2 regions of the Nocardioides sp. F233 genome follow, and region 1 is predicted to be linked to the other one. Evidence: riboswitches for the same ligand, from Rfam matches in the RefSeq annotation. Region 1 holds a riboswitch; the other holds the start of a gene.
The links. Region 1 has a riboswitch for thiamine pyrophosphate ahead of ACZYRU_RS20065 (thiamine ABC transporter substrate-binding protein). Riboswitches for the same ligand answer to the same signal wherever they lie in the genome.
Positions count from the first base shown of each region.

Region 2: another riboswitch for thiamine pyrophosphate. It lies ahead of thiE (thiamine phosphate synthase); the one in region 1 lies ahead of ACZYRU_RS20065 (thiamine ABC transporter substrate-binding protein).

Region 1 is NZ_JBVASH010000005.1:206,083-210,594, reverse strand. It holds gene ACZYRU_RS20070 (ABC transporter permease) at 1-390, opposite strand, end outside; gene ACZYRU_RS20065 (thiamine ABC transporter substrate-binding protein) at 402-1,469, opposite strand; TPP riboswitch at 1,461-1,569, opposite strand; gene ACZYRU_RS20060 (hypothetical protein) at 1,571-2,056, opposite strand; gene ACZYRU_RS20055 (MBL fold metallo-hydrolase) at 2,053-3,120, opposite strand; gene ACZYRU_RS20050 (SDR family oxidoreductase) at 3,130-3,954, opposite strand; gene ACZYRU_RS20045 (NAD(P)H-dependent amine dehydrogenase family protein) at 3,951-4,512, opposite strand, start outside.
Region 2 is NZ_JBVASH010000008.1:31,746-36,257, reverse strand. It holds gene ACZYRU_RS24600 (choice-of-anchor P family protein) at 1-1,276, opposite strand, end outside; gene ACZYRU_RS24595 (NAD(P)-binding domain-containing protein) at 1,456-2,565, shown strand; TPP riboswitch at 2,531-2,640, shown strand; gene thiE (thiamine phosphate synthase) at 2,631-3,221, shown strand; gene ACZYRU_RS24585 (FAD-dependent oxidoreductase) at 3,232-4,230, shown strand; gene thiS (sulfur carrier protein ThiS) at 4,227-4,424, shown strand; gene ACZYRU_RS24575 (thiazole synthase) at 4,421-4,512, shown strand, end outside.

The DNA.
Region 1 (4,512 bases):
GCCGTCGAGGTCGAGGAACCCGAGCGGCCCCGACGACGAGATCAGCTCACGCACGGCCAGCCCGACCACCACGGTGGGCAGCACGAACGGCACGAGCAGCGCCGTACGGATCAGGGCCCGGCCGGGGAAGCGCAGTCGGTGCAGGACGTACGCCGCCGGCAGGCCGAGCAGCACCGCGAGCGTGGTCGCGACGCTGCTGGTCCACACGGTGAACCACAGCACCCGGCCGGTCCGCGGGCGCCGCAGCACGTCGAGCACGGCGCCGGGGTCGAACGAGCCCTCCGGCCACACGCCGCGGTGGAGCATCGCGCCGACCGGCAGCACGAAGAAGACGGCGAGGACCGCGACCGGGACCGCGGCGAGCAGTCCCAGCGCGAGTCGTCGGGTCACCGTCGTACCACCTATCGCGAGACGATCTCCGTCCACTGCTCCAGCCACGCCTTGCGCTTCTCGGTGATCTCGGCCGGCGCGACCTGCTCGGTGGTCTCGGGCCGCTTCGCGAACGTCGCCCAGTCCGCGGGCAGCTCGACGGACGCGTCGACCGGGAAGACGTACATCGACTCGGGCAGCGCGGCCTGGACCTCGGGCGAGAGCAGCCAGTCGATCACGGCGTGCGCGCCGGCGGTGTTGGTCGTGTCGCCGTGCAGCACGCCGGCGTACTCGACCTGCTCGAAGCAGCCGTCCAGCAGCGCGCTGGTCGTCGTCCGGTCGCCCGCCTTGGTCAGCGTGAACGCCGGCGAGGAGTCGTAGGACACGACGATCGGCCGGTCGCCGCCGGAGAAGGTGAAGTCGGTGAAGTACGCGTCGGACCAGCCCTTGACGACCTTCGCGCCGTTGTCGACGAGCTTGGTCCAGTACGACGCCCAGTCGTCGCCGTACTTCGCGATCGTGGCCAGCAGGAAGGCCAGGCCGGGCGAGCTGGTGCTGGCGCCCGGGATCACGAAGAGGTCCTTGTAGGCGGGCTTCGTGAGGTCATCGAGGGTCGTGGGCGCCGGGATGCCCTTGGCCTGGAACCACGCGTCGTCGACGTTGACGCAGACGTTCCCGGTGTCGACCGGGGTGAGCGCGTGGTCATCGTCGCCGTCGAGCTCGTAGGCGTCGGCGCCCTTCGGCAGCGTCGGCGCGTACGACGCGAACACGCCCTCGTCGATCGCCCGCGTCGCGAAGGTGTTGTCGACACCGAAGACGACGTCGCCGACCGGCTTGTCCTTGGTCAGGACCAGCTCGTTGGTCAGCGCGCCTGCGTCCTCGAGCTTGCTGATCTTCAGGTCGTAGCCGGTGTCCATCTCGAACGCCTTGACCAGCTCGTCAGGGATCGCGAACGACTCGTGCGTCACCAGCGTGACCGTCTTGTCGTCGGCCTTCTCGTTGTCGCTCTCGCTGCTGATCAGCGAGCAGCCGCTGGCGAGCAGGACCGTGGTCGAGAGGGCCACCAGGGTGAGGCGGCCGGTGAGCATGCGCGTACGCATCGGTTGACTCCCTTCGCCGGTGCTAACCGGATCAGGTTCGGAGGGTCTGCGGCCCACGCCGCACTCTCAGCACCCGGATGGTGCTCCCCTGTCTGACGTCGTCAGTCTAGGACGCGCCCGCCGTGCGGCTCGAGGCAGACCAGCATCCGTGGATCGCCACCGGCCGCCGCCACCGCAGCACGCACCTCGGCGAGCTCGTCGTCGGTCAGCCGGAAGGCCGCGCTGGTCCCGGTGTCGTTGACGCTCCACACGGTGCGACCGCGGGCGCTCAGGCCGGTGCCGCCGATCGTGTACGGCGCCAGCGCGGACGCCACGGCGAGCTGGTCCTCGTCCCGCGGGTCCACCCCGAGGATCGTCGAGGACCCGACAGGCCACCACCTGGGTCGCCGCGGCCGTCGCTCCTCGACCAGCCGCGCGCCCTCGCGGACCGCCCACTGCACCTCGTCGGGCCAGGGCTTGTCGGAGACCAGGTCGATGTCGACACGCCCCAGCCGGTGCCGAACGGCCGCCAGCGCACCGCGGTACGCCGCCGCGACCGTCGACTCGTCAGCGCCGTCGGCCACGGTGAGCCAGTCGCCCGCGGTCATGACGCGCTGTAGACCACGCCGTCCGGCAGGTCGACGGCAGTGGCCTGCCCCCGAGCGACGAGCAGGTCGAGGTGCGCCTTGGTCTCCATCGCGGCCATGCCCTGGCTGAACACGTCGAGCTCGCCGAAAGCCCGCTCGTGGCGGGTCCAGCCGAGGTCCCTGGCGACGACGAGGGAGGTCGCGGAGCGGCGCTCCTTCAGCGACGCCAGGCACAGGTCGAGGCGGTCCTCGTGGTGGGCGAGGAGCTCGTCGACGCGCTCGTACGACGACGGCGCGACCGGGCCGTGCGCGGGCAGGATGCGCAGGTCGGGGAGCTCGCGGACCCGGGCGAGGGAGGCCATGAACTGACCGAGGGGCTGGTCGGCGGGCGGGACGGTGAACCCGATCGACGGGGTGATCGTGGGGAGCACGTGGTCGCCGGAGAACAGGACGCCCTCGGCCTGGTCGGCGAAGACGTAGTGGCCGGGGGTGTGGCCGGGGGTGTGCACGGCGTCCAGCTGGCGACGGCCGATGTCGAAGGTGCGGTCGCCCTCGAGCCACGTGTCGGGGAACGCCCAGTCGACGGGCTTCGGCAGCTCGCCGGGGCCGGCCGCCCACAGCTCGGCGATCTCCTCCGCGCCGGCAGTGCGCAGCACGGCGAGGAACGGGCTCTCCTCCAGTCCGTCGCGTCCGGCCCGGTGGAGCAGCTCGAGAGCGGGCTGCTCGTGGCGGCCGAGCACCACGTCGGCGCCGTACTCGTGGCCGAGGACGGTGGCGAGCGTGAAGTGGTCGCGGTGCACGTGGGTGACCAGGAACCGCTTGATGTCGCCGAAGCCCGAGCCGATCGAGCGCAGAGACGTGTCGAGCAGCTCGCGGGCGACCGGGATCGACCAGCCGCCGTCGATCAGCGTGAGCCCGTCGTCGCCCTGGACGACGTACACGTTGATCGCCTTGAGCGCGTCCATCGGGAGCGGCAGCGGGATCCGGTGGATGCCCTCCGCGACCTCCCAGGCGCCCTCGTCGGCCCAGTGCCGGCCCGAGTCGGGCGAGACGGCATGTCCGGTGGCGATCCCTCCAGTGCTCATGACCGCACTCTAGGTGGCGTTCACATCCGGCCGCAGATCGGGTAGCCGGAGGTCGAGGTTCGGCTCCTGGATGCCGCCGTCGACCTCGAGCAGCTTGCCGGTGACGTACTTCCCGGCGGGCGAGGCGAGGTAGACCACCGCGGCCGCGATGTCCTCGGCCTCGCCGATCCGGCCGAGCGGCGTCGACTCCTCCAGCTGGGTCTTCATCTCCGGCACGCCGGCCACGAACTCCAGCGCGCTGGTCATCACCGAGCCGACGAAGACGCCGTTGACCCGGATCTCCGGGTTGAGGTCGGTGGCGGCCAGCCGCGACCAGTGCGCGAGCGCCGCCTTGGCGGTGCCGTAGGCGAGGTACCCGCGCCCGGCCAGCCGGCCCATCGCCGAGGAGATCGAGGTGATCGACTTCTGCCGGCCCTCGCCCGCGGACCTCAGCATCAGCGGTACGGCGGCCCGGCTGAGCGCGTGCGCGGTGGCGACGTTGAAGTGGAAGGCCTCCTCCAGGTACGCCACGTCGGTGTCGAGGAAGGCGTTCGGGATGGTGCCGCCGACGTTGTTGACGACGATGTCGAGCCGCCCGAACTCGTCGAAGGCCGCCCCGGCGAGGGCGGCGACCTCGTCGGTGTGCGCGAGGTTGGCGGGGACGACGAGCGCGCGGCGCCCGGCGTCCTCGATCCGCACCGCGACCTCCTTGAGCTGGGCCTCGGTGCGCGAGGAGATGACGACGTCCGCACCGGCCTCGGCGAGCGCGACGGCGGTGGCGGCACCGATGCCGCGGCCGGCGCCGGTGACGACGGCGACGTGGTCGGTGAGGCGGAACCGGTCGAGGATGCTCATCGCTTCTCCTTCGTGCCCGTGACGGTGCCGGTGACGAGCCCGCGGCCGGTGACCAGCGGCAGGTCGAGAGCGGTGATCAGGCCGGGCTTGGCCGCGACGACGGCGGGGATCGCGTTGATCAGCCGCTGCGCGGTGACGATCATCCCGGAGACGTTGTGGTCGCCGTGCTCGCCGTGGTGGGTGAACTCGAGCTTCATGCAGGGCTCGCCGGTGATCTCGATCCGGTAGCAGCCGTCACCCTCCGCGGGCGTGGGCCATTCCGGGACCTGGTCGGGCGCCGTACGCGTGACGTGCTCGAGGGTGACCCGCGGGACCCCGTCGACGGTGCCGATGACGCGGAAGCGGACGGCCCCCATGGTGCCTTCCGCCACGTCCAGCGACACGGTCTTCGTGTCCCGCCCGGCCGGCCGCCGGTCGACCTCCTCGATCAGCGGCTCGTCGAGCGTCACGCCCAGCCCGGCCGCGATCACGCGCACCACCGGGCCCCAGGCAGTCGTGAGGATCCCGGGCTCCCACAGCAGCGGCTTGGCGTCCATCGGCTGCCCGAAGCCGAACAGG
Region 2 (4,512 bases), on a different contig from region 1:
TGCCCAGCTCGATGACCGCGCCGATCGGGAGACCGGCCTGTGCGGTGTCGAGCGTGACCCGGACCGCCGTGATGGCGTTCTGGAAGGCACCGGCCGTGCTGGTCTGCTGCAGGTTGAGTGCGACCTGGCCGAGACCGGCGATGTTGAGGATGGTGTTGGGCGCCACGTCGATCGGGATCGTCTGGCCCGCGATGACGAGGTTGACCAGCTCCATCTTCATGGTGCTGGTGTAGGCGCCGTCCTGCAGCTTGCCGGCGGCGGTGACCTTGACGGCCGTGGCCTTCACCAGACCGCCGAGCAGGTTGATGCCCGCGGTGCGGTTGGTGTTGGTGATCTCGCCGTTGCCGAAGGCGTCCTTCTTCGAGGTCGTGGTCGAGGTGATCGCGCCGGTGGTGAGGATGCCGGGCACCTTGACCGAGAGGGTCGAGTTGGTCAGCGTGCGGCCGTTGCTGCCGCCGACGGGCGTGCCGACGCGGGCGGTCGGGTCGCTGACCACGGTGATGTCGTCGCCGACGTGGGCCTGGATCCGCGAGCCGTAGGCGGTGCCGCCGAAGGAGGCGCCGGAGGACGGCGCGACCTCGGACAGGTACTGGTTGACCGGGTTGACCAGCAGGGTGACGCCGGCCGAGTAGCCGCCGAGCGGCTGCAGCAGGGTGACGCCGACGGCCCAGCCCATGGTGCCGATCAGGTCGCCCTCGGGCTGGTCGTACTTGCCGTGCAGCGTGTAGTTGAGGGTCACGCTGGCGACGCCGGGGATGGTGACGGCGTAGTTCTTGGGGATGTTCAGCGGCAGCTTGACGCCGGCGATCTTGATGTTCGCCAGCTTGCTGTTGGCGGTGTACGAGCCGTTGCCGTCGGCGCGACCGGTGGTCGTCACGTTGGTCTCGAGCGCGTCCGCGGTGATCAGGCCGCCGAGCAGGCTGACGTTGGCGACCCGCGCCCACGACTTCAGCGTGGTCTGCGGCTGCCCCAGGACCTGCGACACGACGGCGTCGGTCTTGGTCTCCACCGCACCGACCTGGGCGAGGTTGAGCACGTTGACCGCAGCGGTGCTGTTCTTGGAGCTGCTGGACTTCGCGCCGCCGGTGACGCCCGACTGGGCGGTCAGGTCGGACTGGACGACACCGTCCAGGACCTTGATGTACGTCGCGCCGGTGCTGGCCGAGTAGGACCAGTAGACCGGGTCCGCAGCCTGGGCTGCGGGTGCCGGAACGGCGACAAGACCTGCACCCGCCAGGGTGAAGGCGACAAAGGAGACGAACTTCCGCACGTTCACGGGACCCCATTCCCATCCGTGTGTTGACTGCTTATGAATGTGTCGATCCCCCCAAGCAAACCATCACCAAGGCACGCCAAGCGAGCCGAGGCAGGGTTTTGCGCGAGGTTTTAACGAAGAATCACTCACAATGTCACGTCACGGGGCATATCCGGGCCGGAACGGCTGTTTTGCCCGCCGTGCACGTGTACGACGCAGTGGTCATCGGGGCCGGCCAGGCCGGCCTCTCGGCGTCCTTCCACCTGACCCGGCTCAGCATCGACCACGTCGTGCTCGACGCGAACGAGCGACCGGGCGGCGCGTGGCAGCACCGGTGGGACTCGCTGTCGATGCACGACGTGCACGGCGTGGCCGACCTGCCCGACGCCCCGGCCCCCGGCCACTCGCGGGAACGGGCCAATGCCGTGGTGCCGGCGTGGTTCGGCCGCTACGAGGACGACCACCGGCTGCCCGTCGTACGCCCGGTGCGGGTGGACCGGGTGACCGACGACGGCGAACTGCTGGTGGTCCACGCCGGGGAGCGGTCCTGGGCCACGCGGACCCTGGTCAACGCCACCGGAACCTGGACGCAGCCGTTCGTGCCGTCCTACCCCGGCGCCGAGACCTTCCTCGGCGAGCAGCTGCACACCGCCGACTACCCGGGCCCGGAGCACTTCCGCGGCAAGCGGGTGGTCGTGGTCGGTGGCGGTGCCTCGGCAGTCCAGTTCCTCGGCGAGCTGGCGCCACGGACCGACGTGCTGTGGGTGACCCGGCGCCCGCCGGTGTGGCGCGACGACTTCGACGAGAACGTCGGCCGACACGCGATCGGCCTGGTCCAGGAGCGGGTCCGCGCGGGCCTGCCGCCCGCGAGCGTCGTCAGTGTCACCGGGCTGGCGCTGCGTCCGCAGGAGCAGCAGGCGGCGCGGCTCGGCGTCTACGAGCAGCGCCGCGACATGTTCGCGCGGATCGAGCCGGACGGCGTGCGCTGGGCCGACGGCTCCTTCGAGCGTGCCGACGTGATCCTGTGGGCCACGGGGTTCCGGCCAGCCGTCGGCCACCTCGCGCCGCTCCACCTGCGCAGCGAGCGCGGCGGGATCGCCCTGCTGCAGAGCGGGGCCGACGTGCAGACCGCGACCACCGCCGCCCGCGACCCGCGGGTGCAGCTGGTCGGCTACGGCCCGTCCGCGAGCACGATCGGCGGCAACCGGGCGGGGCGGGCGGCTGCATTGGCGGTACGCCGGTTCCTCTCGTCGCACGATGCTGCTAACGTCGCCGGCGACAACCCACGGGAGTCCGCGGCAGCGGGCTGAGAGGGAGCTGGAGCCGCTCCGACCGTCACACCTGATCCGGATCATGCCGGCGAAGGAACGGAACGATGACGCCTCACCTTTTCTGCCTGGTCTCCGATTGCGACGACCTCTCCCTGCTGCCTGCCCTGGCTGACGCCGGGGTGGACGGCTTCCAGGTCCGGGCCAAGTCCCTGGCCACCGGCGCGCTGGTCGCGCTCACCCGGGCCGTGGTGACCGCGGTGCGCCCGGCGGGCGCGCTGGTCGTGGTCAACGACCGGCTCGACGTGGCGCTGGCCGCGGACGCCGACGGCGTGCACCTGGGGGCGGACGACCTCGCCGTCGCCGACGCCCGGCGGCTGGCCCCCGGCCTGGTGCTCGGCGCGACCTGCCGGTCGCGGGCCGAGGTCGTGGCGGCGACCACCGCGGGCGCGGACTACGCCGGCTTCGGGCCGGTCTTCGCATCGGCCTCGAAGGCCGGTCTGCCCCTGCCGCTGGGCGTTCCTGGCGTCGCCGAGGCGGCCGGCGTGCTGCCGCTGGTCGCGATCGGCGGGATCACCGCAGCGACCGCGGGCGAGGTCCGGGCCGCCGGAGCCACCGGCGTCGCCGTGATCGGCGCGATCTGGCGACATCCCGATCCCGTGGGTGCAGCGAAGGAGCTCATCGCGGCAGTGGCCTGAGGTGGCCGGGATGCGGGTCGACGTGCTGGGCGCGGGGATCGTCGGGCTGACGGTCGCCGAGGAGCTGGCACGACGCGGCCACTGCGTTGCCGTGGTCGATCGACGGCCGGCCGGCGGGGCGTCGTACGCCGCCGCGGGGATGCTCAGTCCGGCGGCCGAGGTCTGGCACGGCGAGGAGGAGATACTCCGGCTGGGCGTGGCGTCGCTGGCGATGTGGCCGGCATTGGCCGGTCGTCTGGGGGTGGCGCTGCGGCGCAGCGGCACCCTCCTCGTCGGGTACGACGCCGGCGACCTCCAGCAGGTCGAGCGGCAGGCCGCGCTCCTGCACCGGCACGGGCACCCGGTCGAGCTGCTCGGCCGCGCCGGGGTCCGGTCTGCCGAGCCCGCCCTGGCCCGGATCTGCGGCGGTGCGCTGCTGCCGTCCGAGGCGAGCGTCGACCCGCGGGCGGTCTGCGACGCCCTGCTGGACCGGGTGGTGCTGCGCGGCACGCCGCGACCGGACGCCGAGGTCACCGTCGTGGCGACCGGCTCAGCACTGCCGGAACCCTGGTCCGGCCTGGTCTCCGGCGTCCGCGGCGAGATCCTGCGGCTGCGCTCGGACGACCCGCCCCGTCGTACCGTCCGCGGCTGGGTGGGCGGCGAGGCCGTCTACCTGGTGCCGCGCGGCGACGGCCGGGTGGTGCTCGGCGCGACGTCGGAGGCGCACGCGGCTCCGCCCGTGGTGACCGCCGGCGGGGCGCTCCGGCTGCTGGCGGCCGCGCGGGCGCTGTGGCCCGCCCTCGACCGGGCCGAGCTCGTCGAGGGCACCGCCCGCGACCGCCCGGCCACCGTCGACGGTCTGCCGCTCGTCGGTCCCAGCGGCGTCGACGGCGTCGTCCTCGCTGCGGGCCACTACCGGCACGGCGTGCTGCTGGCGCCGCTCACCGCGCAGCTCGTGGCCGACCACCTCCAGACCGGACGGGTCGACCCCGTCCTCGACCCCCGCCGCACGATGGAAGGAGCACGATGATCACCTGCAACGGGGAGACGGTCACCGACACGGCGACCGTCGCCGACCTGCTGGAGCGCCGTCTCGGCGACGCCCGCCCCCACGGCGTCGCGGTCGCGGTCAACGAGGAGGTCGTGCCGCGCGGCGAGTGGGCGTCGTGGCGGTTGGCCGACGGTGACGTCGTCGAGGTCGTGACGGCGGTGCAGGGCGGATGACCACCCTCTCGATCGCCGGCGTGCAGCTGTCGTCGCGGCTGTTCCTCGGCACGGGCGGCCTGCCCCGGACCTCCCTCGTCGCGCCGGT